DNA from 4 places in the Alteromonas stellipolaris genome. Region 3 is predicted to be linked to each of the others. Evidence: predicted binding sites of a transcription regulator. Region 3 holds the regulator's gene; each other region holds the start of a gene.
The links. Region 3 encodes FNR, which switches genes on or off when oxygen is low (the NO sensors DNR and NnrR bind a similar motif). Its sites were predicted from a motif close to TTGATCTAGATCAA; they were not measured.

Region 1 (7,549 bases), 2.1 Mb from region 3:
AATAATTTCGCCGCCATCGCGAGTTAACGTATCGCGTGTTAGTTCTTGCACAAGTGCATGCGAATGCTGAGCGTTTTGCTTGTAATGGGCAAGTTCTAAGGCCGTTTTAAAATGTGCACTGCACAATGTTTGCAAGGTATTGAGTGTATCTGCACTAATGTTGCTAAAGGCATTTGCATCAAGGCTGTCGAACGTAAGTACACCAAGTAACGCGCTTTTATCGTAAAGGGGTAAACCTAAACAAGCATGCACAGGAATATCGCCGGTTTTGGCCAACAGCAGTCCGTCGTACGGATCGGGTAAGGGACAGTCGTGTGCAAACTGTAATGCGTGGTTTGCACTGCAAATAGCTTGTAGGCGAGGGTGCTCAGATATTGTAAAGCGCCGACCTAGGCTGTCGGGCATAAGGCCCTTAATAGCAAGAGGCTTAAGTTGATCTCTTTGTAGGGCAAGCAGTGCACTAGCATCACTTGGTATTACACGCTCAACCGTTGCCAATAACTGGTCGAAACTGTGCTCGTGCAGAGTGCTTTGAGCTAGTTCTAGCGCGACTTGGGTGAGATTGAATTGTTGGCTCATGTCAAAATGACCTTTACGTGTGTTTATGATTCAAATTAGAGTAGGTCATAAAGACATATTATGTAAAGTTAATATATTTAACGTATTGATAAATAGTCATTTAATTTAGTGGCACAGTATGTGTAATAGCTAAGTAACGTTAACGGTTACTGAGGTGGTTATGAACACTCTGACAATAAGTAATGCCAGCAGAAATTCTGAGTTAGGCTCTTTTTTTCATTCGCTCTTGTTTGCAGCTAATACCATATTGGGGCTTAGCTTCGCTTTTATCATTGTGAGTATTTTAATTAGCTATCCGTATGCAGAGTACTTTTCGATGCATGCACAGTTATTAGCCCATATTAGTACTATCGTGATGGCAGCTATTTTAAAGGTGAGCTATGTGATGCGCTGTGTTGCTCAGCATGGTTTAGGGCTGGAAGTTCGTTGATGCATTCACGTTCGACTATCCATCAAATCACGACATGGCCGCTGTGGATGCGTGCGTTTAGACCTGGTTTTTTAGCCGGAGGCTTGCTTGCATTTTTGTCGATAGGGTATTGGCTACTTATTTTAACAGGTTATGTGACTTGGCAGTTAACAATGCCTGCAACAATCTGGCACGCCCATGAAATGCTATTTGGCTTTACCGGTGTTGTAGTTGTGGGGTTTTTACTTACTGCTGCACAAACATGGACGGGCGCTCCTAGTATTAATGGCAAGGCGCTTATGGTGCTTACTTTTATATGGGTTAGTGCCCGTTTAGCTTTTTTTATTGTATTACCTAATTTTGCCAGTGCTAATTTATTGGCTGTTGTTGTGCTGCAACTAGCATGGTGGTTAGGCGCAATCGGTGTGCTGGCTAATATGCTTCTAAAAGCGAGAAGTAAAAATAACTATCAGTTTTTAGCCATTCTGAGCGTGCTGTGCGCACTTAATATACTCTACTTAATTCTGGTTTTAATTAACAACATTCAGCTCGCACTGGCGGTGGTAGATACTGCGGTACTCGTTATTAGTTTACTTATTGGCGTGGTGACAGGAAGAGTGCTTCCCTTTTTCACCGCTAAGGGATTAGCGCTGAGCGAGCAAGTGCGCACGCCTAACATTGATAAAGCACTGCTTTATTTATCAATGTTAGGAATCACTTTGTTTTTTATCAGCAAGTTTTTTTTAGATTCAATTAGCCCTGCGTTAATTGTGTTAGTCGTTGCTTCGCTTCACTTAATTAGAGCCGGTATTTGGTGGAATAAAAAAGTGCTGAAAGTACCTTTGTTGTGGTCTTTGCACTTTTCTTACCTTGCGCTAGGTGTTGGCTTATTACTGATAGCATTGAGCTTTTACACAAGTGTCATATCTTTTAAAGACGCGTTGCATCTCATCACTATTGGTGCAGTAGGAATGATGATTTTAGCCATGATGACCCGAGTATCGCTTGGTCACACGGGACGCGCGCTCATCATTCCTAATTACATGTCCATTGCTTTTGTTCTTGTGCTGGTGGCAGGCATTACTCGCTCAATTCTACCTTATTTTATTGGCCCATACTTCGCTTGGCGGGTTAGCGCTTTGCTGTGGTTAGCGGCTTTCTTATTATTTTTAATTCACTGCACACCTATATTAACGCGATGTCGCGTCGATGGGCGCAGTGGTTAGTTTACCAACAGGAATACATTATGTTATCTGATAAAACTATTGAGATTGTTAAAAGTACCGTTCCATTATTAGCGCAAGCAGGTACGGTGGTTACCGATCATTTCTATAAGCGTATGTTTAGCCAGCATCCTGAGCTCAGGAATATTTTTAATATGACGAATCAAGAGAGTGGACGCCAACAATTCGCGCTGTTTAACGCATTAGCCGCATACGCTCAAAATATTGATAATTTATCGGTATTAAAAGAGGCATTAGCACGCATTAATCATAAACACACCAGTTTAAATATTTTACCTGAGCACTATCCGATTGTAGGCGCACATCTAATTGGCACTCTTAAAGAGCTAATTCCTGAGCAGTTTACCCCAGACGTAGAATACGCATGGCGTGAAGCTTATGCTCTGCTTGCTGAAATATGCATAACCGAAGAAGCTGCATTGTATGAGCATAGTAAAAACACTATTGGTGGCTGGGCAGGTACGCGTCAATTTGAAATAACTAATAAGCAGCTCGAATCTGAATTTGTAACAAGTTTTACACTTACGCCCGTAGATGGCAAAGCAGTTGTTGCTCATAAATCAGGTCAATATTTGGGTATTAAAGTTCAGCCTGAGAGCGCTGAATACGAAGAAATTCGTCAGTATTCAATTTCACAAAAAACCAATGGTGAAAACTACCGCATTAGCGTTAAGAAAGAGCTAATGCCAAAGCCTGGCATGGTGTCAAATCATCTACACTCACTAGCTCAAGGTGACATAGTTGAACTCTACCCGCCTGCGGGAGATTTCTTTTTACGCACTAGTGCTAACCCTGTGGTGCTTATTTCAGCAGGTGTTGGGCAAACGCCAATGGTAGCGATGCTCGAAACATTATTAAGCGATAATACCAACCAAGACATTGTTTATTTACATGCATGCGAGAATACAAAGCAGCACTCATTTTCAAATTATTTAAATGAATTAAGTGCAGTGTATAGCCGTTTGCAAACTATGACGTGGTTTAATCAAAGTAGTGGCGGTGTAGATTTTACAGGGCAAATGGATTTAACCGCAGTACAAGCACAGTTACCGATTAAAAATGGCGATTTCTATTTATGTGGGCCTGCAGGATTTATGGCATTTGTGAAAAAGCAGTTGTTAGAGTTAGGAGTTGAAAACGAGCATATACATTACGAAATTTTCGGTCCTCATCAAGATTTATAACCAAACAAAGTATAGCTGGGGCGTACAGCATTATTGATTGGCGCCCCATTTCAGGTAAGTTATTACGCAGACTTTCGATGCGTAAGCGCTATTGTTGAGCTTAATCTGACCTTCTTATGCTAAAAAGTACGTTTAATTTGCAGTCGCAATGATATTTGATCAGTATCAAACGATGCATTGTCGGCATCCGCTATATTATTAATTCTATAGTCATTACGCTGAGCACCATTGCATGGAATTTAAAGATTATTATCAGGTTCTTGGTGTCGAAGAAGATGCTGATTTAAAAGCAATAAAAAAAGCATATCGAAAGCTTGCGTTAAAGCTGCACCCAGATATGCAACCTGAAAAGAATTCTGATGATGAATTCAAAGAATTAGTCGAAGCTTATGAGGTGCTTAAAGATCCACAACGCAGAGCTGAATACGATGAATTGAAAAAATATGGCACTGCTTCGCACGACAATTTTCAACCCCCTCCTGGCTGGCAAAGTAGTAATGATTCTAATAGCGCTCACTCCGGTGGTGACTTTTCCGACTTTTTTAATTCAGTATTTGGTGGTGGAGGCTTCGACCAAAGGCAGCGTAGCCATCAGCCAGACGATTTTTCAGGATTTAATAGTCAGGGTCAAGACGCCGAAATTGAAGTTCCCGTATTTCTTGAGGACCTTTTTTCAGAAGCGCCAAAAACGATTCAATTTTCGATGCCATCATTAGAAGATGGAAACGTTAAACACGTCAATAAAACCCTAAAAGTTAAAATACCTAGCGGCGTGGTTGACGGAGAGCGGATCAGGCTAAAAGGCCAAGGCGGCAAAGGGCTGGGGAAGGGGAGAAGCGGCGATCTTTATTTGCACATTCGCCTAGTGCCTCATCCACTGTTTGATGTAGAAGGGCACAATCTCGTACTCACAGTGCCTATATTGCCTTGGGAAGCCGTACTTGGATGTAAAGTTGAAGTACCTACCTTGGCAGGAAAGATTAACCTGAATATAAAGCCAAATAGTCAAACGGGTCATAAATTACGAGTTAAGGGTAAAGGGCTTAAAATGAAAACTGGCCTTGGTGATATGATTGCTGTTTTAAAAATCGTTACTCCAGATAAAACGACCGACGAAGACAAGGCTTTGTGGCAACAACTAGCGCAATTAGCGCACGATGATCCTCGTTCAAAATGGAGTCAAAAAGATGTCTGAAACCTTGCTCATTATTTCCTTTGAAGAACTTTGCCACATTGAACAGCTAAGCAAAGACATGATTATTGAAGTTATCGATTATGGTATTGCTGAGCCCGTTTCAGGCGACAATACGCGTAACTGGGTATTCGATACCAATAGTGTACGGTGGGTGAAAAAAGCTATAACACTATATTCCCAATTAGAATTGGATTGGATAGCGGTCGCGATGATTGTCGAGTTGCTGAAACAAAAAGAAAAACTGACAGAAGAGAACGAAAATCTTCAGCGCCGGCTAATGCGCTTTTAACCCTATTATTGCAGTTGAAGTGCTTCGTGGTTTGCCATTTTCTTTCTAAGCCATTCGCAAAAATGTGCGATACGTTGCTGCTTCGGCGAGTTTTTAAGATAAACAAAGTGAGATTTCCAGCGTACAGGATGTGGAATATCAACGGGCACCACCAATTGCCCCGATTTTAAATACTGACCTATCATAACATCAGAGGCTAACATGACGCCTTGACCTGCCAGCGCTGCGCTAAGGGCCAGATCGCTAGAAGACACCACTGTTTTTCTCAACACTTTATTCGATAGATTTATTTTATTGTGTTCGAAGTATGACTCCCAACTTGCTTTCTCTTCTCCAGCAAGTGCTAGCAGGCGCGTGCCTAGCATATCTTCAACAGAATGCAGTTGCTTTTGAGTTTGAAAGGCAGGCGAACAAGCAGGTACGACGCCATTTTCACCAAATTTTCGCGTAATAAGGCCGTCATCCTGAGATGCGGTGGTTGAGGTATAAAAACGAATGGCTACGTCGATATCGCCTTTATGTAAACTTTCAATGCGATTAGATGCTTGAATATTGATATTAATATTGGGGAACTCATTAAAAAACTCGAATAAATTAGGCATAAGCCACAATGAACAAAAAGCTTGAGTAGATGTAACTGTTAAGCTTCCCTCTAAAGGCTCTTCGTGTATTTGGTTCATACCATTAACGATTTCGCTAAATCCTTTTTCACACGATGCATAAAGTGTTCTGCCAGGGCCAGTTAAAATCATCTTTCGTGATTGCCTACGAAATAAGCTTACGCCTAGATTGGTTTCTAGTTGTCTCATCTGTTGGCTAACTGCCGCTTGTGAAATATATAACTCTTCTGCTGCCTTGCTATAACTCTCATGTCTTGCGGCTACTTCAAAACAAAGCAGGTTATTTAGCCATCGTAATCGCTTATCCATTATTTTCCATCATATAAGTTCAGCTTATTTTATAAGTTAGATTTAATCGTTGGTTTAGTAAAGAGCTAATCGCGACACTAGCTACACTAAATGACAAGGAGCTAGTGGCGTGAATACGAAAAAAAGTGGGGCGGTTTCATATTTAATAGCAATAAAAGATAAGCTTGCAGGCAGTTTTGACTACGCGAAAAAACGAGATTCTTTACAAGGTGATAATATTGCTAACGTTGAAAGCGCTGACAGTAATGGAACAGATGATACTTGTGAGAACAGCGCTTCAAAGGGCATGCTATCTAACATGGGAGATAAGCTGTGCTTATCAAAGTGGAGTGCTTTTAAGTAGCCGAGGAAAAATGCGCTTCTAATCTTGGCTTAATTACCAAACTCATCAAACACGCCATTGCTATGCCAATAGGTAAAGCGGCAAGTAAGCTTAGCGATGCCTCTTTTACAAATAGCTCAAGCGACGGAAAGCCTTGGTTATTAAACGTTGTGATCAGCGCTAGAACCGACTCCATAATAAAGGCCATGGTCAAACCGTGAATTACATTGCGCTGCAACACTGAAAGAGAGGAAAAAATACGCTGAACGAGTTTGTTAACGAAATAAAAAGTTACGCCGCCGAAGGGGAGCATTATTAAGAATGCGAACGTAAACGCACTTAACCACGTTGGAATGAATGCTTGTTCTGGTAGAATACTCACAGATGTCATTATGGCTGTTAGTAATCCAATCAGTAGCATAGCTACCGGCAGCAGAATTAAGATTTTCTTTATATGGTTCATGATGACCACGCTCACTCTATTAGTTGACAATGTCAACCTTAATGAAAAAAGTTGACAATGTCAACTAAATGGGTTCTGTTCGTACTATGAAATTCAATGATGCCTTGTTCAATCTTCTCAATACTATTCGTAATACGATCTTATCTGAGATAAAAAATACCCCTTTAGCATTGGCGCCAATGCAGTTGAAGTCGTTAAAAATCATTAGTCAAATAGATGCTTGTACAGGGCAAAAGCTGACAGACTTTTTGGGTAGAGATAAGGCTCAGATAAATAGATTAATTAAGGAATTGGTGGAAAACGACTTAGTGCGTAAAGTACAAAGTGAAGAAGATAAACGTAGCCAAATTCTATCGCTAACGGAAAGTGGAAAACGCGCACTTGAGATATTCGTAGAAATAGAAGAGCGCGTTTTTTTTGACATGCTTAAAGATGTTAGCGATGAAGAAAAAGAGATATTTAAGAAACTAGTACTTACATTCAAACATAATTTAGATGAAAGGTGAGTTAACTCACCTTATTGTTATAAATGCTTTTCAATTTCCACTTCTATACATTCGCTATTGCCCGCGCTTTCGATAGTTAGCCAGATTTGACCATCTTGCACCGTTACTTGCATTTGCATCGAACGGTCTACGGCATTAGCCAGAGTGGTAGATAAGCTCTCAGGCAAGGTAAACACCGATAAGTTCTTTCTGGTACGCAAGCTGTTCTGTTCTTTCTTCCACCAAGCATCGAAGCTGTTATCTGCGTAAGCATAAATCATCATCTGCTGGCTTTGATTGCAGCCTTTTTTAATACGTTGTTCAGATGGTTGCCCCAACTCAATCCACAGTTCTATTACGTCGCTGAAGTCCTTTTGCCAAATGTCTGGCACTTCATCATCAGATAGGCCTTTTGTAAACTGTAATTGTTCGTGAGCATTTACAATAAAG
Region 2 (7,549 bases), 1.5 Mb from region 3:
TGAATATCGCTGGCAATACACGCCATCTCACACCTTGTTCGTTGAGTCTGTGCAACAGCTGTCATCTTCAAGTTCAAAGTTTGTTATTGGTTTAAGCGGAAAAACCAGCATGGGTAACTATCCTTTATCCTACTTTTCTCACTACTCTTATGTGAGTGAAGGATTTGGTCCTAGGGCTGAGTTAACTGAAGATTTTTTAGGAACGGGGCATGGCGCTTCAGCTGAAATAAGCGGTGACATTACGCTTATTGATGACACAGAGTGGTTTATTCGTGCAGATGTGGTAGACAGCGTTAGTAGGCTACTTGCGGGCATAAAGGTGTCATTTGAGCAATAAAAAGGGCCCATCAAAATGATGGGCCAAACAGCAAGAACGCGTACGCACTTTGACAGTGCACTATTTAATACGTTTGTGCCACACACTTAAGTTCAGCAACATCGCATTACGTTTTTTTAATTCGCATAACCGCTTGTTAGCGCGGTCATTTACTGTAGCAGCTTACTGAAGTATGGTAGTGTTTACTAACAGTAAGCGCTATCGATTACCGCTCATTTTTCAATATTTACCACTTAGGTAAAAAGGTTAACAAGGTGCCCAAACGCTACGAAGAACTAAAATCCCAACTTCCTGTTTCACGCCTGTCTATCGACGTATTGCTTGCTTTGCGTGTGCTTTACGACAAGCCCGAAAACGAAGTGAAGTTACAACAAGAAATGGCAGAGCTTTCCCACGACCCTAGCAAGCTAGAACGAGAATACCGAGCTGAATGGGAAGCCTATGTTCTGCGTGAACTGGTATTAGATTTAAAGCAGAACACCCAACGTAGTCCTGCTACTTTTATCGACTCGGTGTTAAGTCGTATTGAAAGCCTTAAAGAAAGCTGCCCTTACTATAAAGCCTATAAACGGCAAATTTCAGAAGCTAAGTCTGCGGAAGACGGCTCTACGGCGTTGTTCCCCGTTCCTTGGCGTCAGCAACTCATGATGCTGCTACTGCCAGTCACAGCCGTGAAGCCGTTGAAGCCAGCGGAATAGTAGGTTACTTATTCGCACTCTTAGGTTTGTATTGAGAAGGGCAATACCCTCTTTCTACGCCAGCTGGACGTAAAATTTTGTGTTTGGTTTTGCGTCCAGACACCCTTGCTCGCCAATTTTTAAATGTCTTATGCTTTAAATTCTGGCGCATCAGTTTGATAACCTCTTTTTCAGACAAGCCATATAAGGTTTCGATTGCCTCAAAAGGGGTTCTATCTTCCCACGCCATTTCAATAACGCGAGATTGCTCAACCTCGGTAAGCCGCCCTTTTGTCTGACGTTCTAAGGGATAAATCTCTGTTGGATGCTCTTTTGACGGGCGCTCTTTTGGAGCACGCTCTTCTGTATGTTGCTCTTCGATATATCGCATGCTGCTGGCTCTTGTTATTTAACACTACTTCTACGCTAATATAGAAAAAATGTTCACCTTCCTTAGCCTTACTTAGCCTTACTTAACCTTACATTTATTTAATCTTCCCAGCAGACATCGTCAGAATGATATCAAGTAAAGCAGCGGCCGCTTTTGCGTCAGAAAGCGCGCGGTGATGCTGCTCCATTTTAATATCGAAATGCCGCGTAAGGTTTGCCAATGAATATGAAGGTAGCCCTGGGTTTACCTTTCGCATTTCTCTTACCGTACACAGCTTAGGCCGTTTGAAAGGAAGCTCTAACCGTGCAAATTCCTGTTTAATGAAGCCATAATCAAAATTAACGTTGTGCGCCACAAATACCGCCTCGTCGGTAAAGCTAGCAATACTTTCAGCGACTTCTACAAATAATGGGGCATCAGCCACCATATCATCAGAAATACCGGTAAGACGTGTGATGGTAGCCGGAATTCTTCGCTGCGGGTTAATCAAGGTTTGATAAGTATCTACCACTTCGCCCGCAACAATTTTCACCATGCCAATTTCAGTAATTCGATTGTAGCTGTTGTTGCCGCCTGTGGTTTCAATATCAACCACCACATAGGGCTGGTTAGGATCGCGATGCCAATTTACTGTAGTAACCGCAACCTCAAACCCAGCACGTTGCAACCCCTGAATAGACACCAATTGATTGCGTCTTAACTGATCACCCGGCGCTTTCACTTCTTCAAAGCGCAGCTTTTCATCAAACACCATAATGTCAGGGAAGCCGTCGCTTAAAGAGGCAAAATCTTCACTCATCATTCGAAGCAGGTTAACGATGGCGCTAAGCTCGCCGTGCTTGATAAGAGCATCGATAGGTTCAAGCAAGTGGCTGCTCCACATGAATAAGCTATTCACTTTGCCATAGTGGGCTGTCGCCATTTTGTGAACGTGATGACGAAATTTCTCTTTGCCATCTAACCGTTCAAATAAAGCTTCTATACTGCTACCAAAACGCGCATAAAAGTTGTTTTGTTTAAGCGACAGTGGCCGCCTGTCAAACTCAGTGACTAACGTATCTTCTTCATATAACTGTGCCCAAAAGGTTAGCCCAAACAAGCTGCGCCATAATCGGTTTTCTGTACGCCACCCCGCAATTCCCAAGCGTTTATAGTGAGCTAAAACGCCGCGCTCTACCTGTTGATTCTGACTAACATCAATATCAATAGTACGGCTGGCATTTCTAAGCATATCGGTCACCGCACTGGTGCGCTTTTTATGGTACTTTCTAGCGTAAAAATCTTCAGCGAACGCAAGCAATGTATCTGATGGCGGTGAGTCGATAATAAGTTCTAGCGCTTCTTTAACGCTGTCCACATTGCCATCTTTATAGCTCTCTCTAATCCATTTTTCTTTCGCTTTGTCGCTATCGGCGCTAGACAATAAAAGAAGGGCCTGCTCTCGATACTCTCCTAATAGCTTCAACGCTAACGCATAGAGAAATTGATCGCGATAGAACATGGCCGATACGCCATCGCTGTTGGGGAAGGTTTCTTGGGCTAATGCACTTGCTTGCGAATTAGAAAGGAAGGGAAGCTTTTCCAAATGATTAGCAAAGAACCACGCCGCTTCAGCATCGGCTTTGCTGTCAAAACGGGTAATGTCTGACACCGAATCGCCCCGCGTACGCATGACGCCTAAGTCGCGCATAGAGAATTGATTTAGCCTACCTTTGGTATTGCCAAAATAAAGGAATAATAAAAATTTTAGCGGTGCATCAAACAAACACACTAAGTAGGTATGCTCATTTAGCCCTTCAGGCCAGCCATGCTGATTGATGCAGGCTTCTAAGCGCGATACAAGTACAGGTTTGGTTAATGAAGCCAAACCTTGGGTAGCGCCATATTCACTTAGCAGTTTTAGAATAGCTTCTTTGGTGAGAACCCCTGCAATATCTTGCAATGAAGCATGCTGCAAGTCGCCAAACCAGTTAGCATCCATCAACTCATCAATTTGATACTGAGGGTTGGCTATTTCGACGTAGCTAAATTGCGACCTATCAATAACCGCATACTTGCGATTGGCCGCACGCACGATGATGCATTGCTTATCAGCATCTAACTGGTTAAAGCTTTCTATAAAATCACGCGCATTATCGCTTAACAACGCAGCATTCGCCCCTTTAAAGAACGCTAAGAATTCAAAAAAGTGGGCTAAGTAATATCGTGGTGGCAAATCTTTTCGCATTATAAAACCAAACTATTGCATACTTAATTAGTGTATATTTATACAGCCCTATTGTTCAACCTTTTCCCTTTTTATTTCATGCGTGGGGGCACGGGCTTTTGCGTAGTGGCTTGGTAAGTCACAATGCTTAAGTTGGCAGTCAATCCAGTTTTCTACTTTACTCGTAATAACTATCACAACTTAATTCACCTACGAGGAAATCATGAGCTTAACGAGATCGATGGAATTCTCTTGCCCATATTGCATGGCAGCCAATGATGTAGAAATTGACGAGGTTAATGACGTTGATCAGGTGCAGGTACTTGATTGCCAAGTATGTTGCCAACCTATTGAACTTGGCGTCTATCAACAAGGCGAATACTTAAATATTATTGCGGAGCAGGAAAATGCCTGATAGCGGTACCCACTTTTCGTTGCAAGACATCAATGCACTGCCACAACGATATCGCGCCAACTTTATAAATAGCTTATCAGGTTTTAAATCTTCCTCTTTGCTTGGTACTACCGATGGCCGAGTCAACAACTTAGCGATTATTAGCTCAGTGGTCCATGTGGGAGCTAACCCACCATTGCTGGGCATTATTATGCGTCCGCACACTGTACAAAGAGATTCTCTGTCTAATATTAAGCAGCAAGGTATGTTCACGTTGAATCATGTCCACACGAGCTGGACTGACAAAGCACATCAAACCTCTGCGCGGTACGATAATGGTGTGAGTGAGTTTGAAGAGGTTGGACTAACGCCCTGGTTTAGTGACACATTCAGCGCGCCTTACGTTAAAGAAAGCGCAGTAAAAATGGGGTTGAAAGTAGAACAGCATTTTACACTGTGTAATCAAACCGAAATGATTATAGGTGAAATTCAAGAGGTCTTTATTACTGACCGAAGCAATGCCCCGAGTGCTGACTCTGAAAATACCAATCCAAAAAATGCTATCGCCGAAGATGGTTATGTTGATATTGAATCATTGCAAACCTCGTGCATTTCGGGGCTAGACACTTATCATAGTACGCATAAGATAGCCCAATATGCTTATGCTAAACCCAACGAGCCTTTAACAAAGGCGAGCATAACTAAAAAATAATTCATGTTTAGCAACTGGCGCATAGATTAACAGTACGTATATGCCATATAACATTGATTTTGTTAGCTGTTCAGGCGTTGTTCAGGTGGCAACAGTTAATCTATATCAACAAATCTTTATTGCTTTGTGTTAGATCCAAACGCCACGGGTTATAGTATAATTAGAATATTCAAAACCTGCCTTGCGGCAGGTTTTTGCGTTTTAGGCGCTGAGTAAAAAAGAATCATTATCGTTATTATCTCAATTGGAGAGAATTATGAAGTCTGTAAACCGTCGTGACTTTCTGAAATTGTCAGGTACATCTTTGATAGGCCTAACGTTAGGAAGCGTTGCGTTACGTGCTAATGCGCAAGAACAATTACAAGCAGATGATCCAAGCGCAAAAGCATTAAACTACACTGCGGCGTCTACTGTGGACGGTGCTAAATGTAATAACTGCATGTACATTCAAGGTGCCGACGGCGAACAACACCGCCCTTGTGCCATATTCCCTAACAAATTGGTCAACGCCAATGGTTGGTGTAGTGCGTGGGTTAAACGCCCAGGCTAATAACGTGAATTATTGAAAAAGCCCCGGTATCGCTCATGTGTGAAGCGACACCGGGGCTTTTTTTTGCCATTAAATTAAGCTATTTAAACTAACTACAACCCTTTCACAGCCTCTAACAACTCGGGGTTATGTAAGCGGCTTGGTAATAAACCAGGCTTTATATATGCCCCATGCTTCGCTTGAAATATACTGCCAATGCGTAATACTTTTTCGTCGTCCCATTGCTTGCCAATAAAGCTGATCCCCACCGGAAGATTTTTAACCTCACCCGCTGGCACAGTAAGATGCGGATAACCTGCAATAGCCGCCAAATACCCAATACCAATGAAGCCCATTGGGGAGTGATCGCCATACACGCCATCAATCAGAAAAGCGGGGCTATTTGAAGGTGCCACGAGCACATCAACCTTATGCTCTGCCATTAAGGCATCAATACCATTCTGTCTGGCGGTTTTCCTCACTAGCGCTAGGGCTGAGGCGTATTTTTGGCTTTTGGTATCGTCGGTGTTCACGGCTTTTTCGAATATATCTTGATTAAATAGCGCGAGCTCTCGAGTGATTGCTTGATTGTAAGTGATAAGCTCCGACAAGCTGCGAACGGGAATATCAGCGGGGCTACTTTCAAGGTATTCGTTTAACGTGTAATGAAACTCGCTGAGTAACACTTGATAAGAGTCTGCCCAAAAGCTTTCAGGTTGTTTGAAATCGCTAATTTCCACCAGTTCAGCACCTGCGGCGGTTAAGCTACTTAAGGCTTTTTCATAAGTAGAAAGCACATGAGGGTTATCACCTTGACGATATCGCACAACGCCAACGCGCACGCCTTTCAAATCGGTTGCTAACATACTTTGCTGCGGCGCACTAAGCATATGCGTGGTTGCGTCTTTCGTTGCGCTGTCTTTGGGATCTACACCTGCCATCACTGAAGCCATTAACCATGCATCGTTAACGTTTGCGGTCATGGGCCCTGCGGTATCTTGGGTATACGAGATGGGTACAATGTGCGTACGCGACAATAGCCCAACGGTGGGTTTAAAACCTACAATACCGTTCATTGAAGAAGGGCAAATAATAGAACCGTTGGTTTCAGTGCCCACCGCTAAAGATGCTAAACGCAATGCCATAGCAGCACCAGAGCCAGAAGAAGACCCGCACGCACTACGAGATAACATATGCGGGTTTCGGGTTAGCCCGCCTACGGCGCTCCAACCACTAATAGAAGATTCAGACCGAAAATTAGCCCATTCAGATAGATTAGTTTTGCCTAACACAATGGCGCCCGCAGCTTTTAGGCGAGCCACAATAGGGGCATCTCGCTTTGTATCATTATTAACAAGCGCCATCGCGCCTGCGGTAGTGGGTAGCTCGCTGGTTTCAATATTGTCTTTCAGTAAGACAGGCAGACCAAACAGCGGCCCTTTTCGCATTCTATTTTTACGTGCCAAATCAGCCGCTTTTGCCTCTTCAATAGCATTGGGGTTAAGTGCCAAAATACTATTCACATCACCATCAAGCTTTTCGATGCGAGCAAGATAGCCCCGCACTAGTGCCTCAGACGACAACTCACCTTCTGCGATAGCTTGTGCCTGCTCTAACGCAGATTTATCTAACCAAGACGCAATAGATGCAGAAACAGCACCTTTGTCTGAATTTTCAACTGAACTATCAACAGACACATCTTTTGTGGTCGGCTGCGATGGTGCACATGCTGTGCAAAGTAATATAGCGGCGGCGTAAAAAAGCGTAACCCTCATGTGGTTCATCCCCAGGTTCTTAAGATATCTGCATTTTGGTTTTGAATATCTTAGTAGTGCATAGAAACGATTACTACGCAATACGTTGCTAACTAGGTTCAACCCTTCATTTTATTCGTCAAACGCGACATATGAAGACATAACAGATAGAAATACGAGCCTTGGGGCTGTGATTTATGGGCATGGGTTATGGGTTATGGGATTATTTATGAGGCGGGGAGCTTGAAGGTGTTGAGTAGAAAACCGCGAGGAACAAGTATTCAATGTAGCTTAATTCAGATTTTTAGCCGGCTGTTCTTCAATAAAATTAAATAGACCAAATTCATCAAGTAAAGATTGGTAGCGCCCGTCTTTTATAAATTGAGCCAATACGCTATTAAACTCGTTTCTTAATTGCTCGTCAGGAATGGCCGCACTGTAGGAGGAAACAGGAAATAATTCATGTATTTTTGTGTCGTGTTGCTTTTCGAAAGGCAACTGATGCTTAGCGTATTGAAAAATATTTCTATCAAGCACCGCAACATCCAC
Region 3 (7,549 bases):
TTATTTTTAGTGGCCCAACAAGCAAAGCGTAAAATTCAGCAAAACATCGCATGGTCGGTAGGTTACAATATTATTATTCTCCCCTTTGCGGTATCGGGGTTACTCTCTCCCTGGATGGCCGTGGTTGGCATGTCGCTCAGTAGTATTATTGTGGTCACCAATTCAACTAGGTTATTAAGTAAATAATATGAGCATCATTTACGTATTAATTCCCATCGCTATCATCATTGTTGCGTTGGCGCTGGTTATCTTTTTCTGGGCAGTGAAAACTAACCAGTTTGAAGATCTCGACCGACAGGGCTATAGCATTTTGTTTGATGATGATTTGTCAGGTGATGAAAAGAAACTAGCCGAGCAACGTAAGCAGTTGCAACAACGCAAAGAAACTGATGACAGAGATTAATATATTCTCTGCCTTTTTCATTGGTATTGCGGGCGGTGTGCATTGCGTAGGCATGTGCGGCGGCATTGTTGCTGCACTTCGTACAGTAACACCAAGTAATGAAGCCGCTTTGCCTTACACTCTTGCTTATAATTTTGGTCGTATAATCAGCTACACCCTAGCCGGCGCTATTACAGGCGCTGTTGGCCAAATGGCCACCGAATTTGTACCTATCGCTAAACCTGTTTTGTCTTTGATTAGTGGCATTATGCTGCTGCTTTTAGCCTGTTACTTGGGTAAGTGGTGGCAGGGCATAAATTACATTGAAGCAATGGGACGCGGATTATTTAAAGCCATTCAGCCCCTATCTAAACGCTTTCTTCCGTTCAAAAGTCCAGCCTATGCGCTGCCTTACGGTTTTATATGGGGCTGGCTTCCCTGCGGATTAGTTTATTCAACACTGACATGGTCGTTAGCTTCAGGTTCGGCCGTTGATGGCGCAGCTATTATGCTATTTTTTGGATTAGGTACCCTGCCCACCTTGCTAGCAGCAAGCGCGGGTAGTCAGTACCTTATAGCCGGTTTTAGGCACCACGTGGTAAGGCAATGCTTTTCAGGAATATTGGCTATTTACGCGCTCTTTTTAATTTATGCAGCAATTTCATAAACAAAAGAGTAAGATTATAGTAAGTCGACACTATTTATAGTTTGAACCTATGAGCAAAGGAAGCCAATTCTCAATTCATTGTCAAAATTGCAGTTTCAGCCATTTGTGTTTGCCCGTTGCGCTAAACAAGACTGAAATTGAATCTTTAGATGATATTATTGAGCGAAAGAAACCTCTCCACAAGAGCGACTTACTGGTAAAGTCAGGAGATACATTTAACTCTCTTTACGCAGTCCGCACAGGCTCTTTTAAGTCTTTCGTCACCAATTCAGATGGTGAAGAGCAGATTACAGGTTTTCACTTTCCTGGCGATATTATCGGCTTTGACGCCTTACGGGAAAACAAGCATCAAAGTTATGCTCAGGCATTAGAAACTGCGATGGTGTGCGAATTGCCCTACGAAACGTTAGATGAGATGTCAGTTCAATTCCCCAAGTTAAGACATCAAATAATGAGTTTTATGAGTGCAGAAATTAAACAAGATCATGATCTCATGATGTTGCTTAACAAGCGCTCAGCAGAAGAACGTTTATTGTATTTCCTCTCACAGCTTTCTCAACGTTTCGAAGAGCGTGGATTTTCAAACAAAGAATTTCACCTTACGATGACGCGAAATGAAATTGGAAACTACCTTGGTTTAACTATTGAAACCATTAGCCGCCTACTAAGCCGTTTTCAAAAAGAAAATATTATTCAGGTGGACGGTAAACTCATTACTATTTTAGATTTTGATGAGATGTCGCAACGTTTAACGTCTGTGGTTGCACCTAATATTGCCTGTAATAGCTAATCTTTAAAGCTTTTGATCTAAAACAAGTTACGTAATAGCAAATAGGTATTACACTTAAATTGTAGCAACCAAAATTCTAAAAATGTTTGGAGGGGTTATGATTAAGTATGAACGTATTTTAGCGGTCATTGAAGCCGATAGTGATACTCAACCTGCGCTTAGCCGTGCATACGAACTTGCCAAAAAGACAGGGGCTTCTGTCACCGCTATGCTGGTGGTTTACGATTTATCTTATGATATGACTACCATGCTCAGCCCTGATGATCGCGAAGCAATGCGCGATGCGGTTACCAAAGAACATGCGGGTTGGTTACGTAAAACCCTTAGTGATTTAGGGTTTGAAAAAACCGATATTGTTGTTGAATGGAACAACCGCGCCTTTGAAGCTGTCGTGCATTACGTAATAGATAACAATATAGACTTGGTTGTTAAAGCAACCAAACGCCATGACGATTTAGCTTCTGTTATTTTCACTCCAACAGACTGGCACCTACTTAGAAAGTGCCCCTCCCCCGTATTATTAGTTAAAGATCATGAATGGCCTGACAATGGTGAAATTATTGCCGCGGTAAATGTAGGTAGTGAAGACGACGAACATGCGCTACTTAACGACAAAATCACCGTTATTGCTAACGATTATGCCGCGCTACTCAGTGGCAACGTAAATCTGGTTAACAGCTATCCTGCTACACCGCTTAACATCGCGATTGAAGTTCCTGAATTCGACCCCGATACGTACAACAACGCCGTAAAGCACCATCACGAACTTGAGATGAACAAACACAGCGAAAAGTATGCTATTGATAGCGAGCGCTGTTACGTTAAAGAAGGCCTACCTGAAAAAGTCATTCCAAGAATAGCCAAAGATATAGATGCAGAACTTGTGATCATAGGTACGGTTGGTCGAGTAGGTATTTCTGCGGCCCTTATAGGTAACACTGCTGAACATGTTATAGATGAACTGGTGTGTGATGTACTGGCAATAAAACCAGACGGTTTTATTTCGCCTCTTTCACGTTAGTTCTAACACGTTCGAACACAGCCTGTTGGCGCGGTTTGCTAGCGCAGCTTTATAGCCTTAACCACTATCGGGTTATAGCCGCATTTGTTCGCAGCGAGTGCCAACAAGATACAAAAAATCTTAACCTCGCACATTCAATTTTATTTCATTACTGTATAATAGCTTTTTTCGCAGTAACCAAGCTATTGATATGACCAGTGCAGGCACAAACCGTGCGGACGCTCCGTTAACCGCGTCTCAAAACAAACAAAAATACAGCTTTAACAAGCTACAAAAACGACTTCGTCGAAATGTAGGCAAAGCGATTGCTGATTTCGGCATGATTGAAAACAACGATAAAGTAATGGTGTGCTTGTCTGGCGGCAAAGACAGTTACGCTATGCTTGATATTCTTATGTTTTTAAAGCGCATTGCGCCAATTAATTTTGACATTATTGCGGTTAACCTTGATCAAAAGCAGCCAGGATTTCCAGAGCACGTACTTCCTGAATACCTTGAAAGTGTAGGTGTAGAGTACAAAATTGTAGAAGAAGACACCTACTCTATTGTTATGGATAAAGTGCCTGAAGGTAAAACCACGTGCTCACTTTGTTCTCGATTACGTCGCGGTATTTTATACAGCACGGCCAAAAAGTTAGGTGCAACTAAAATTGCCCTTGGCCATCACCGTGACGACATGCTAGAAACGTTCTTTTTAAACATGTTCCATGGCGGTAAGCTTAAATCAATGCCACCAAAGCTGGTTAGCGATAATGGTGAGCATATTGTGATCAGGCCCCTTGCTTATTGCACTGAAAAAGACATTCAGCGTTATTCTGATGCCGTAGAATTTCCTATTATTCCTTGCAACTTGTGCGGGTCTCAAGAGAATTTGCAGCGTCAGAACGTAAAGGCCATGCTACAAGATTGGGATCGCCGTTTCCCTGGGCGTATTGAGTCAATGTTCAGTGCGCTTCAAAATGTGGCGCCGTCACATTTGGTCGACAAGAATTTGCACGACTTTAAAAGCATCTCTACACAGAACGGTCCAGTGGAAGATGGTGATATTGGTTTCGATCCGCCCAGCTTCGAGTCACCCAGTGATCCTACTGACGACACGGTTCAAGTTATCAATTTGATGGAATCAAACTAAATGAAAATTGGTCTAGCATTAGGTGCGGGTGCTGCAAGAGGTTGGACCCACATTGGTATTATTCAAGCATTAGAAAAGCTGGGTATTAAAATTGACGTGGTGGCAGGTTGCTCTATCGGTGCCTATGTTGGTGCTGCCTATGCCAGTGGCAAATTAGAAGGCCTTAAAGAGTGGTCTTGTTCTTTGTCAGATTGGCAGGTGCTTGCTCTGATGGGCGTTGGTTTACGTAGAGGCGGCATTGCCAGCGGGCAAAAAGTGTTTGATAAACTTGCCAGCGAATTTTGTGCCCCAACCTACGAAGCAATGGAAAAGCCGTTTGCTTCAGTGGCTACCGATTTGTACACAGGTCGTGAGGTAGTGTTTAGTTCCGGCGAGATTGGCAATACCATTCAAGCTTCGTGTGCTATTCCTGCTCTATTTGCCCCTGTAGCCCATGGCGATCGTTGGTTAGTAGATGGAGCGGTAGTTAATCCGGTGCCAGTTAACCTTTGTCGCCAGCTTGGTGCCGATTTTGTTATTGCCGTGAACCTCAATGCTGATTTCAGGCCCCTTAGGCTTGAGAAATTACGACTAGATCACGAAGAGAATCAAAGAAAAACTGAAGACTTCTTCACTAAAAGCCAAAACGTGCTTAAGCAGTGGTTCTCACCTGATAGTAAAGAAAAAGAAGAGAGTGAAACCGATAGTAAACATAGCGAGCAAAACGAAGGTATTGCTAGCGACGCTATTGAAGCCATAGAAGAAACGATTTCGCCGCCGCCAAATAAAGTCCCTAGAGGCAACCCTCCAGGAATTTTAAGTGTGATGAGTAGTTCGCTTGAGATACTACAAGCAAGGGTGACACGTTCACGTTTGGCGGGCGATCCGCCAGATATTCTTATCGAACCCCAACTCACCGACGTGGGTATTATGGAATTTCACCGTGCACAAGAGCTATGTGAAAAGGGTGAACAAACTATCACCCGCATTGCTGAGCAAATTAAGTATCAGCTATTAGCTTGATGCCATCGCGGTAACACGAAGTGGGGCTCTCGGTAAGGTGAGCCCTTTATTTTCGTTAATTTCACTTTGTTCTAAGTGGAGTATGCCGTTATTAATATGCAGGCCTTCTGGGGTAATATAATCCAGATTTTTATCATCAAATTGCAGCATCAACCCTTTCACCGTTGGCATTAAGAACGATAAAAAGCTGCCCATTTCATTAAAAAAAGCCTCATATTGGCCATAAATAAAATTCAGCTCTTCTTTTGTATAACTGGCGGTTAGATAGCTGCTTTTTGTTTCTAATTGCACCGACATATCACACACATTAGCCGCTTCCGTTAAATCTATTCGCACGTATGCATTTGCTAATTTTAATGCTTTTTCGGTAGGTACAGTAAATCGATACTCATCGCTAACTACTAATGGAATAGTTTGTTTGTCCGTCACTATTTCCGCATTATTGATTTCACATAAGCGCCCTTCACCAACACGCAAAAATCCAAAAGCGAACTGCAATGCTTGAGTATCTTCGTTATCCAGTTTTTTCACATGACTATAAAAACGGCTGTATTCTACATTCACCATTTCGGCAGCAACACTTGTGGTGAGTAAGGCGCCAATCAGCGCGCTAGCTATACGTTTCATTCAGTTAAGAACTCCTGGTTAAACCGGATCATGGTTTGTAATTCGTCTACATAGGCCGCGCCACGCTCAGAGTAGTTCATTAACCCCTCTGCCAGGGCTACGCCAGTAATGGGGATTTGATTTGCCCTCAATCGCTCTCTAATTTCTCGTAAATCGGTGTAGGCATCGTGTCTATTAAGATTACGCATATAAGTATAGGTAGCACGAGAAAGACTAGAAAACTTGGCAACCTCGTGCGTTGCGCCGGCATTTCGTTTACCTGGTACAAAGCCACAGCCTTTCACAAAACACCAAATGCCAAAGAAGTTATAGCCTTTTCTGGCAAAACGACTGGTGCCCCATGCTGATTCATTCGCTGCTTGGACCAGCACTAGTTCAGCAGGCAAAATATCAATTTTATGTAGCAATGCAAGCAAGCGAGATGTTAGTGGTTGTTCCGCCTTTACCCGGTATTCAGTTTGTAGCCATTCGAGGCGGCTAATATCATCATCGGTTAGCGGCTCTTCGTTTAAAGCCTTACGATACAAGGTTTGTATATAGTGTCTAAGGGTAAGTAAATACGCATTTTGTTTTTCAACTTCAGGGCGTAAATAATCAAAAAAGGCCGTCTTCTTTTCTTTAACGTCGGTGTAAGCAGAAAAATCGGGAACAGGCTTAGTCGCTTCAGGTGTTTCAGGAATGTCTAAAATATCGGGTTCGCGCTTAGTTAGTATCAGCGCGTTAATGACTATGACTGCTAGTACAGCAATAGTAATTAAAACAATTTTTAGGGTTTCCCGTTTATGCATCGAAACTCGACTCATTCGTTTTATTTTGAACAGTGTGGCTTGGTGTTGGTTCGCCCTCTTCACCAATCATCTCTTCATACAACAAACCTAGCATACTGAAATACAGGGGTAGAACCCATACAAGAGACAAGCCTAACGTTAACGGAACTGTGATAAATAATATAATGAAGACAGCAAAAACGCCGGTTAATGGTGCCCAGTATGCATTAAATACACGGCACGATAAGATAATAGCGCGTAGCGGCGTTAACGATTTATCGGCAACTAGCATCAGTGAAAATGAGGTCGCCATCCATAAATAAACACCTGGGGCGAATAACAATACCAAGCCAATTTGTACCACTATGCCATTCACAAGCTGTGTAAGCGCTAATGCGAATATTAAAGACACGTAGCTGAAAATAGAAAATACCGTGGTCTTTTGACCTCTGGCATGGCTTACCCCCATCATGTACAACCCGCCAATAAGCGGCGCAACAATGAAAATAGCGACAATTTCAATTAACGATTGGTGTTCAAAAACAAAGGTGCCATCGTCATTAAAAATGATGAACTTCTGAGCAACAAACCCAAGTACGACAAACGTAAGAAATAAAACCAATGATGCTTGGAATAGGCTTGAAAAATTTGCTTTCACCAAACCATTAGCGCGGGAAAACAACGATTTAATATCGAAATCGTACTGCTTTGAAAGTGTTCTTTCTAGCTTGCTTGATGGCTGGTTATCTTTAAAAGGCATTTTATTATCTGCCACACGTTCCTCTACTGCTGCTATCGAATTTAACCGCCGCATTATACATAAATATGGCGGTTAACCCCAATAACCACGCATTAGTTGATTAAATGTAATGCCTAGTGATTAGTTTTGAAAAATTGAGCTCTTAGGAAAATACTAGCCCAAAACTAATTTTGCGGCCAAACCAACCAATAAAACACCCATCGCGCGGTCGAGCCAATACCCTTTCTTACCAATAAGTTGAGCAATTTTACTGGTACTCAGTAAGTAGGATAAAAAACAAAACCAAAGCCCTGTTGCGATAGCTAAATAAATGCCATAGCCAAGTTTGATTGAAAAAGGCGTGTCGATATCAATAATAGCGGTGAAAAGTGATAAAAAGAACAAGGTCGCCTTAGGGTTTA
Region 4 (7,549 bases), 1.3 Mb from region 3:
ATTATTGCCAGCCAGTTAGATGTCGACTTCAAACCCTGTAATTTCGTTAAACACTTGGTGTCGTAATGGCCACATTTAGTCATTTAAACGCGGGCGGCGAAGCTAACATGGTGGATGTTAGTGATAAAGCGGTTACCGTCAGAGAAGCCACTGCTCAAGGCTATTTATATGCTAGCCCAGAGGTTATCAGCCAAATAAGCAATGCCACTATTGCTAAAGGCGATGTATTTGCCGTTGCGCGTATTGCAGGTATTCAGGGGGCAAAGCGATGCGCCGATCTTATTCCTTTGTGCCATCCTCTAGCGCTCTCGAAAGTCGATGTTAACTTTGCCATTGAGCCGGAAAATAACCGTATAAAAACCACTTGTTTTTGCAAGCTAAGTGGAAAGACGGGGGTGGAAATGGAAGCCCTTACCGGTGTAAATGTGGCTTTGCTTACCTTATTTGATATGTGTAAGGCTATCGATCCTGGTATGCGCTTAGAGGGCATTCAAGTGCTCGATAAAAAAGGCGGTAAAACGGGGCATTGGCAACGTATCGATGAACCAGCTAGTAGCCATATAAAAGACAAGAACCCATTAGGTGAGTAATTTACCTTCATAGGAATCAACATGAATGTAACCGTGAAAACCTTTGCGCAATTACGTGAAATTACCCAAGAAGGTAACTTCACTCTAACGCTGCCCGATAGTACCGTTACTATGGGTGACGTTATTACCTTGCTAAAAAGCCGAAGTGAAAAATGGGCGCAAGCTCTTGGTGCCAGTGCTGATAGCGAGAATGGCAGTGTATTAATGGCGCGAAACCAGCAACTGTGCGACATACAAACTCATGTGCAACCAGGTGACGAACTTGCCTTTTTCCCACCAGTAACAGGGGGATAATCATGTTCGCATTAATTGGCGACGCCGACTTCGATCAACAATGGTTATACAATCGCTTACGCCAAGAAGCTAGCCAAAAAGCGAAAGGCAATGTAGGCGCTATTGTTACTTTTACCGGCTTGGTACGAGACAACAATGTCGATGGCAATATCTTAGGCATTGAGCTTGAGCATTACCCTGGCATGACAGAGCAAGCCTTAACCGACTTAGTGCAACAAGCCATCACTCGATTTTCGCTAACCTCGGCAGGCGCGGTTCACCGTGTTGGCCGATTATATAACGACGAGCAAATAGTCTGGGTGGGCACTGCCGCACCCCATCGCGCCGCGGCCTTTGAAGGCGCCAACTTTTTAATGGATATGCTTAAGCAATCTGTCCCCTTGTGGAAAAAAGAATTTACCCGAGATGATTCTCGTTGGGTTGAGGTAAAAGCCTCAGACGACAAGGCCGCTTTGGCTTGGTTGCGAGAAAAATAGAAATGGCGGTTGGCGCAAAGATACTTACTTGTTCAAGAATAATACCCGCGTGTTTAAGCACGCGAGTAGGTAAACCTAAAGTCAGCGCGGGTACGTTTCTGTCTGTTGTCTTTTTTACTCTGAGCTTTGCGTGCAATGCGGCAGTATCAAACACGTATCTTGATTCGGATAATAATTCCGCTAATTATGGCAAAGCAGTGCCCATCTTGTCTTCGCCATTACAGGTAGCAGTAGCCGCAAATTTTGCCAAGCCCTTACGTAATATCGCCAATGATTATTTTAAGAAAAGCGGGCAGGAAGTTAGTGTTACCGTTTCTTCCAGTGGCACCCTATTTGCGCAGCTTACTCATGGTGCACAGTTCGATGTATTCCTCTCTGCCGATACTGCTAGGCCAAATGCGTTGGTAGAGGCTGGGCGTGTTAACGCTGAAGATGTGCATGTTTATGCTAAAGGTAGACTGGCCTTTCTGTCATCGAATACCACTACTTCAACGCCTAATTTTACCGCTGCTTCCTTGGCTGGGAAAAAGCTGGCCATGGCAAACCCTAAACTTGCTCCTTATGGCCACGCAGCAAAACAGTATCTTGTTAATACCAATCAATGGAACATTGTTTCCCCGCATATTGTAATGGGGAAAAACGTACTTCAAACCTATCAGTTTTTTACTACAGGTAACGCCGACTATGCCTTGGTGGCATACTCACTTACATTGACGGATAAGCAAATTAATGAGGCTGGCGGGCGTAATACTAGTGCTCGTGCTGCCGCGGCATTACTCATTCCCGATACCCTGCATCAGCCCATATTACAAAGCCTTGCGGTTACCGCTGCCGCCGATAGAAAAGCCGCAGCGTCAGCATTTGCTCGTTATTTATTGTCACTAGAAGTACAGGAAAACTTACCCAATTGGGGTTATCAACCCGCTAATGATCCACTACCGATTAGCGTAGATTCGCGTATTAGGGAGAACAAGGAAGTAAACAACAGTGGCACTAGGGGCTTACCGTAAATGCTAGAGAGTAGCGCTTTTGCCGCAGTAGGCTTAACCCTAAAATTGGCTTTTTTAACCAGTCTGCTTTTAATGTTATTGGTTACTCCTTTGGCATGGAAGTTAGCAACTTGGCAGCATAAATTAAAACCCGTGTTTATGTCGGTGCTTGCATTACCCTTGGTACTTCCGCCCACAGTGCTTGGGTTTTACCTGTTGGTGGCCTTTTCGCCGCAAAGCCCAGTAGGGGAAGGGTGGCAATGGCTCACCGGCCATCAACTTGCGTTTAGTTTTGAAGGCTTAGTGATAGGCTCCTTTATTTACTCGTTACCCTTTGCACTACAGCCGCTGTATAGCGGCTTTACTCAACTCGATAAACGGTATGTTGAAGTGGCGCATTCATTAGGTTTTGGCAAAATTGAGACGTTTTTTCGCATCATACTTCCCTTGTGCAAAGCGCCGTTTATAGTAGCTTTCGGCCTTAGTTTTGCCCATACCATAGGTGAATTTGGTGTAGTGCTAATGATTGGAGGCAATATTCCAGGTGAAACCCAAGTGCTTTCAATAGCGTTGTATGAGCATGTTGAAGCCTTAGAGTATGGTCAAGCACATGCACTTTCGTTTGGGCTACTGTTGTTTTCATTTTTGCTGCTTACGCTGCTGTATCGCTTTAATGGAAAGGGAGGGCAAGGTTGGAGTTCAATATCTCGTTAGTAAACCGCATTAGTGCGAACGCCGTGTTGCCAGACTCCATGCAGGTTGTGGGTATTACCGGGCCATCAGGTGCCGGCAAAAGCAGTTTGCTTCGTGCGCTAGCTGGGTTCGAGCCAGAAGCGACGGTAAGTGTTAATTGGTTTGGCGAAGGCGCTAAATCAATAGCTACCGCTAAAGCGGGTTCAGCTACAAAGACGGTAAACGCGATAAAAGCATATAACGCAAAAAACGCGCTTGCCCCCGTGCGAGTGGGCTTAGTATTCCAACAACCAATGCTATTTCCTCATGTAAACGTAAAAGGCAATTTAGCACTGGCACAGCGTCATGCAGGGAGCAAAGCGTTAGCGGTAGAGCATGCCCTCGCTGGGTGTGAGTGCGAACACCTGTTGCATAAATCAATAGATAGCCTTTCAGGTGGCGAAGCGCAGCGGGTGGCGTTAGCGCGAGCACTGGTTAATGGGCCAGATGTGCTAATGCTTGATGAGTCGTTAAGCGCATTAGATGCAACGTTACGCAGTAAAATCTTACGATTTTTAGTAAAAACCTGTGGGCGCTTAAATATAAAATTAATCATGGTGTCTCACGATGTTCAAGACTTAGCCCTATTTTGTGATGGGCTAATATTGGTTGAAGATGGGGCGGTAGACGCGGCGGGCTCAGTAGCTTACGTTATGGCGAAAATCGCCAGCCAAGGAAGCGTAGAAAACCCCTGTGCCATTTTAGAAGGTGAGATAATTCCACACTCGGATGATTTTCCTCATCCGTTTACTCGTTTAAACGTAAGCGGCAATATATTGTACGCTAAAGCGACCGTACAAAGTGATAACGAACGGAATACCAATAACAACACTGAACAAGGGCTAGACTCGAACCCGCGTCAAGCGCGAGGAAAAATAGCCGTTTTTGCCAGTGAAGTGAGTATCGATACCAATACACAAGTGAATGTGCCCTCTAGCAGTATTTTGAATGCGCTACCGTGCGAGGTGGTGAAAATTTATTATCCTGAAACACTGCAATATAACAATCCACAAGCTAACAGCCAGCAACTTCAAACCGCAATCGTGATGCTATCCCACGATGCACAAACGCTATATGCCAGAGTAAGTACTTTGTCGATTGAAAGGTTGAAACTTGAACCTGGTTTATCCGTGGTTGCCAGGTTCAAGCTTCAGTAGATGTGCAGCGTGTTTTAAAGCCCAGCGTTTGGTATTTCTACAAGCTAAATGCTGCAGGCTAAATTCCGGTTCTCTTTATTCTCACTGCCTACATTCCCGCGACCAACATTCTCGCGATTTAAATCCTTGCGATCTAAATTCCCACTTCCTAAATTGCAGCAGAATAGCGCGAGATATGGTGATCTTTATTTAGGTAAGCATCAAACCTTGCACATATTGCTCTTATGTAAATGCGAGACGTATCTGGAACACTAATATATCGGTCGCTAAGCTCAATAATACCGTCGGCCATTAAGGATTTAAGGCTTGTTAATTCAATACAGAAATAGCCATTGAAGTTAATATTGTATTTATCTTCAATGTCTTTCTTGTCTAAATACAAATTACACATTAAAGACATGATCACATCTCGGCGAATGCGATCGTCTAAGCTTAACGCAATACCATTGGCGGTTAGTGGTAAGTCGTTATCCAACCGGTTGTAATAGTCTTTGAGTTGCTTAGGGTTCTGACCATATGCATTACCTATTGTACTAATAGCCGATACACCTAAACCAAGTAAGTCACTGTTTTTATGGGTAGTGTAACCTTGAAAGTTTCGGTGCAATACGTGGTTGTGCTTAGCCATGGCTAGAGTATCACTGGGTTTAGCGAAGTGATCTAAACCAATCATCTCAAAACCTGTTTTAGTAAAGCTTTCTACTGCCATTTGGTGCAGTGCCGCTTTTTCATCAGGGGTGGGTAGGGTATCTAGCGGTATTTTACGCTGGGCTGCGAATCTATCGGGTAAATGTGCATAACTAAAAAGAGAAATTCGGTCGGGTGACATGGCTTTTACCGCCACTATCGTGGTGCGAAACTTCTCCATAGTTTGTTTTGGTAAACCATAAATCAAGTCTAAATTAACCGAGGTATAGCCTATGTTTTTTGCATCGAATACTAATTTGGCAATATGCGCCGTACTTTGAACACGATTGATAGACTGCTGAACATCCACATTAATATCTTGCACACCGAAGCTAACGCGGGTGTAACCTAATTCATTTAAATCTTCTAAGTATTCACAAGTCACATTTCTGGGATCTAACTCAATCGAAAACTCTGCATCGCTGGAAATAAGAAAGTGTTTCTTAATCAAATACATTAAATAGGTATGTTGTGTTGCTGAGAGGAAGCTAGGAGAACCTCCACCTAAATGAAGCGCTACTACTTTCTTATCTTTATATAGCGACTTTTTCGCTACCATCTCTTTTTCAATATAGCTAAGGTAATGGTCGGCTTTTTCGTTGTGGCGAGTCACTATTTTATTGCAGCCACAGTAATAGCAAAGCTCTTCGCAGAAAGGGATGTGGATATACAAGCTTATTGTATCGGCACCGCAGTTTTCAGACGCGCTCTCTAATAAGCCATCATTCACCGCCTCAAATTTAAGTGCAGTAGGGTAAGAAGTGTAACGTGGCGCCTGTTGTGCATACTTTGTTATTGTACTTGTGGCTTGTTCAATTGGCGAATTCATAGTTATCTTCTGCTTAGTTTGCTAGTAAAGTAGCGAAAGACTCACATACACGGTGTCTTTCTTTCGTGTTAAACCCATTTCATCATTGATAGTAATGCAAACTAGTAAGGTGTTTATTGATCTCGTTCAAGGTTTTGCTCTTAAACATACTCATTATAGTCAGTTTTCCAATTTTGCTATTGCAAGGCTTGCGGGTAAGGAAAAAAACGCTCAAATTACCGGAACCTACGGGTAGTAGAGTGGGCTGTTGTCAGTGCGTTAACAAGGTCAACAGCAAAGCAGATCTTAAAGGCCATGCGCAATCAAAACCTTCCTTGGCGTTACTAATTGTAGGAGATTCCGCCGCCGCTGGTGTGGGAGTATCTACCCAAAAACAAGCACTGTCTGGCTGGCTAGTGGAAAGCTTATCAACAAACTACTGCATTAATTGGGAGTTAAAGGCCAAGGCAGGAGTTAACAGTACTGATTTGTTATCTATGTTGCAGCGGGCTAAACCAAACTCTGAACCTACTGTTGATTCTAAATCAACACCGCCTTCACTACTTACTTCTAGTCAAATATTCACTTCTACTCATGACTTCGACACGCCTCTTGAATGCAGAGCGTTTGACGTGGCGGTGATTTCAATAGGGGTAAATGATATTACGGGTTTTACTTCTTTGCGGAAGTGGCGTTGCAACCTAAAGCAAATAATTGAAATACTAAAAGCACGATTCCAGTGCAGGTTTATTGTATTTACTGCGCTGCCTCCTATGCACGAATTTCCCGCACTACCTCAACCATTACGGTGGGTATTAGGGCAAAAAGCGAAGTACCTTAATGCCGCCTTGCTAAAGCTGGTGAACAATTATCATGGGGTTAACGTACTTACCCTAACGCTAAATCCAATAGATAACAGCCAATCAAACAACACACACAATTACATGGCCGAAGACGGTTTTCATCCACAAGTTACAGGCTATCAATTGTGGTCTAACGCTGTTGTGAAGTTAATTAACGAAGAACTTGATGAATTGGTCGGTAAAAATAGCCATGTTGGTTGAAGCTGGAAGGTTCACCCCTACAATGCATTATTCATTTAGTAGGTGTTGAAAAACCAACAATATTTAACGGCTTCGCGCTGGAGGTGCAATGAAAAAAGTAACAATAGATATGGTGTCAGATGTGGTTTGTCCTTGGTGCATTATAGGTTACGAACGTCTACAAAAAGCCATCGCGCAACTAGACGATATAGAAGTAACTATTCAATTCCATCCATTTGAACTTAATCCGAATATGCCGCTAGAAGGCCAAGACGTTCGTGAACACATAATGGAAAAATACGGGCTTACTCCGGCACAGAGTGATCAAAACCGACAACAACTTATTGATGCAGGTGCATCAGTTGGCTTTGAGTTTGACTACTTCGACGGCATGCGCATGGCCAACACTTTCAATGCACACCAAGTACTGCACTTCGCAGGGGAAAAAGGTAAGCAAGAAGCACTAAAATTACGCTTGTTTGCCGCTTATTTCAGTGAAAGAAAGAACGTGAACGATGTTGACGTGTTGGCAAACGAAGCAGTGTCTGTAGGGTTAAACGAGCAAGAGGTACGTGAAATTCTGGCCAATCAAACCTACGCAGATGTGGTTCGAGAGCATGAGAACTTATGGTTGCAGCGCGGTATTCAAAGTGTGCCTACTTTTGTGATTGGCAATAGCGGTGTTGCAGGCGCACAGGACCCAGATACTTTAGCGCAGTTTATTATGCAAGCATCAACCGAGCAATGAGTAATCAGCTAATACACCTTTTAGC

Region 1: the regulator FNR is predicted to act here: its motif matches at 3,572-3,585, upstream of AVL57_RS14585 (DnaJ C-terminal domain-containing protein).
Region 2: the regulator FNR is predicted to act here: its motif matches at 4,813-4,826, upstream of AVL57_RS18970 (high-potential iron-sulfur protein).
Region 4: the regulator FNR is predicted to act here: its motif matches at 5,871-5,884, upstream of hemN (oxygen-independent coproporphyrinogen III oxidase).

What each region holds. Positions count from the first base shown of each region.
Region 1 covers NZ_CP013926.1:3,400,018-3,407,566, reverse strand. Annotated here, with positions in the region: gene norR (nitric oxide reductase transcriptional regulator NorR) at 1-579, opposite strand, end outside; gene AVL57_RS14600 (hypothetical protein) at 740-1,009, shown strand; gene AVL57_RS14595 (NnrS family protein) at 1,009-2,214, shown strand; gene hmpA (NO-inducible flavohemoprotein) at 2,235-3,416, shown strand; gene AVL57_RS14585 (DnaJ C-terminal domain-containing protein) at 3,649-4,611, shown strand; gene AVL57_RS14580 (chaperone modulator CbpM) at 4,604-4,900, shown strand; gene AVL57_RS14575 (LysR substrate-binding domain-containing protein) at 4,906-5,829, opposite strand; gene AVL57_RS14570 (hypothetical protein) at 5,939-6,172, shown strand; gene AVL57_RS14565 (DUF2798 domain-containing protein) at 6,165-6,614, opposite strand; gene AVL57_RS14560 (MarR family transcriptional regulator) at 6,701-7,120, shown strand; gene AVL57_RS14555 (YaeQ family protein) at 7,138-7,549, opposite strand, start outside.
Region 2 covers NZ_CP013926.1:4,476,491-4,484,039, forward strand. Annotated here, with positions in the region: gene AVL57_RS18940 (hypothetical protein) at 1-337, shown strand, start outside; gene AVL57_RS18945 (hypothetical protein) at 592-1,035, shown strand; gene AVL57_RS21450 (TIGR03643 family protein) at 1,040-1,330, opposite strand; gene AVL57_RS18955 (exonuclease domain-containing protein) at 1,500-3,632, opposite strand; gene AVL57_RS18960 (zinc ribbon domain-containing protein) at 3,835-4,026, shown strand; gene AVL57_RS18965 (flavin reductase family protein) at 4,019-4,717, shown strand; gene AVL57_RS18970 (high-potential iron-sulfur protein) at 4,974-5,267, shown strand; gene AVL57_RS18975 (amidase) at 5,360-7,021, opposite strand; gene AVL57_RS18980 (substrate-binding periplasmic protein) at 7,292-7,549, opposite strand, start outside.
Region 3 covers NZ_CP013926.1:1,287,215-1,294,763, forward strand. Annotated here, with positions in the region: gene AVL57_RS05235 (heavy metal translocating P-type ATPase) at 1-186, shown strand, start outside; gene ccoS (cbb3-type cytochrome oxidase assembly protein CcoS) at 188-403, shown strand; gene AVL57_RS05245 (sulfite exporter TauE/SafE family protein) at 390-1,049, shown strand; gene fnr (fumarate/nitrate reduction transcriptional regulator Fnr) at 1,099-1,839, shown strand; gene uspE (universal stress protein UspE) at 1,937-2,860, shown strand; gene ttcA (tRNA 2-thiocytidine(32) synthetase TtcA) at 3,051-3,992, shown strand; gene AVL57_RS05265 (patatin-like phospholipase family protein) at 3,993-4,994, shown strand; gene AVL57_RS05270 (DUF2987 domain-containing protein) at 4,986-5,621, opposite strand; gene AVL57_RS05275 (glucosaminidase domain-containing protein) at 5,618-6,409, opposite strand; gene AVL57_RS05280 (stress protein) at 6,402-7,163, opposite strand; gene AVL57_RS05285 (LysE family translocator) at 7,302-7,549, opposite strand, start outside.
Region 4 covers NZ_CP013926.1:2,617,526-2,625,074, reverse strand. Annotated here, with positions in the region: gene moaB (molybdenum cofactor biosynthesis protein B) at 1-66, shown strand, start outside; gene moaC (cyclic pyranopterin monophosphate synthase MoaC) at 66-590, shown strand; gene AVL57_RS11120 (MoaD/ThiS family protein) at 612-884, shown strand; gene AVL57_RS11115 (molybdenum cofactor biosynthesis protein MoaE) at 887-1,360, shown strand; gene modA (molybdate ABC transporter substrate-binding protein) at 1,363-2,370, shown strand; gene modB (molybdate ABC transporter permease subunit) at 2,371-3,063, shown strand; gene AVL57_RS11100 (ATP-binding cassette domain-containing protein) at 3,042-4,238, shown strand; gene hemN (oxygen-independent coproporphyrinogen III oxidase) at 4,387-5,754, opposite strand; gene AVL57_RS11090 (SGNH/GDSL hydrolase family protein) at 5,994-6,797, shown strand; gene AVL57_RS11085 (DsbA family oxidoreductase) at 6,886-7,524, shown strand; gene AVL57_RS11080 (XdhC family protein) at 7,521-7,549, shown strand, end outside.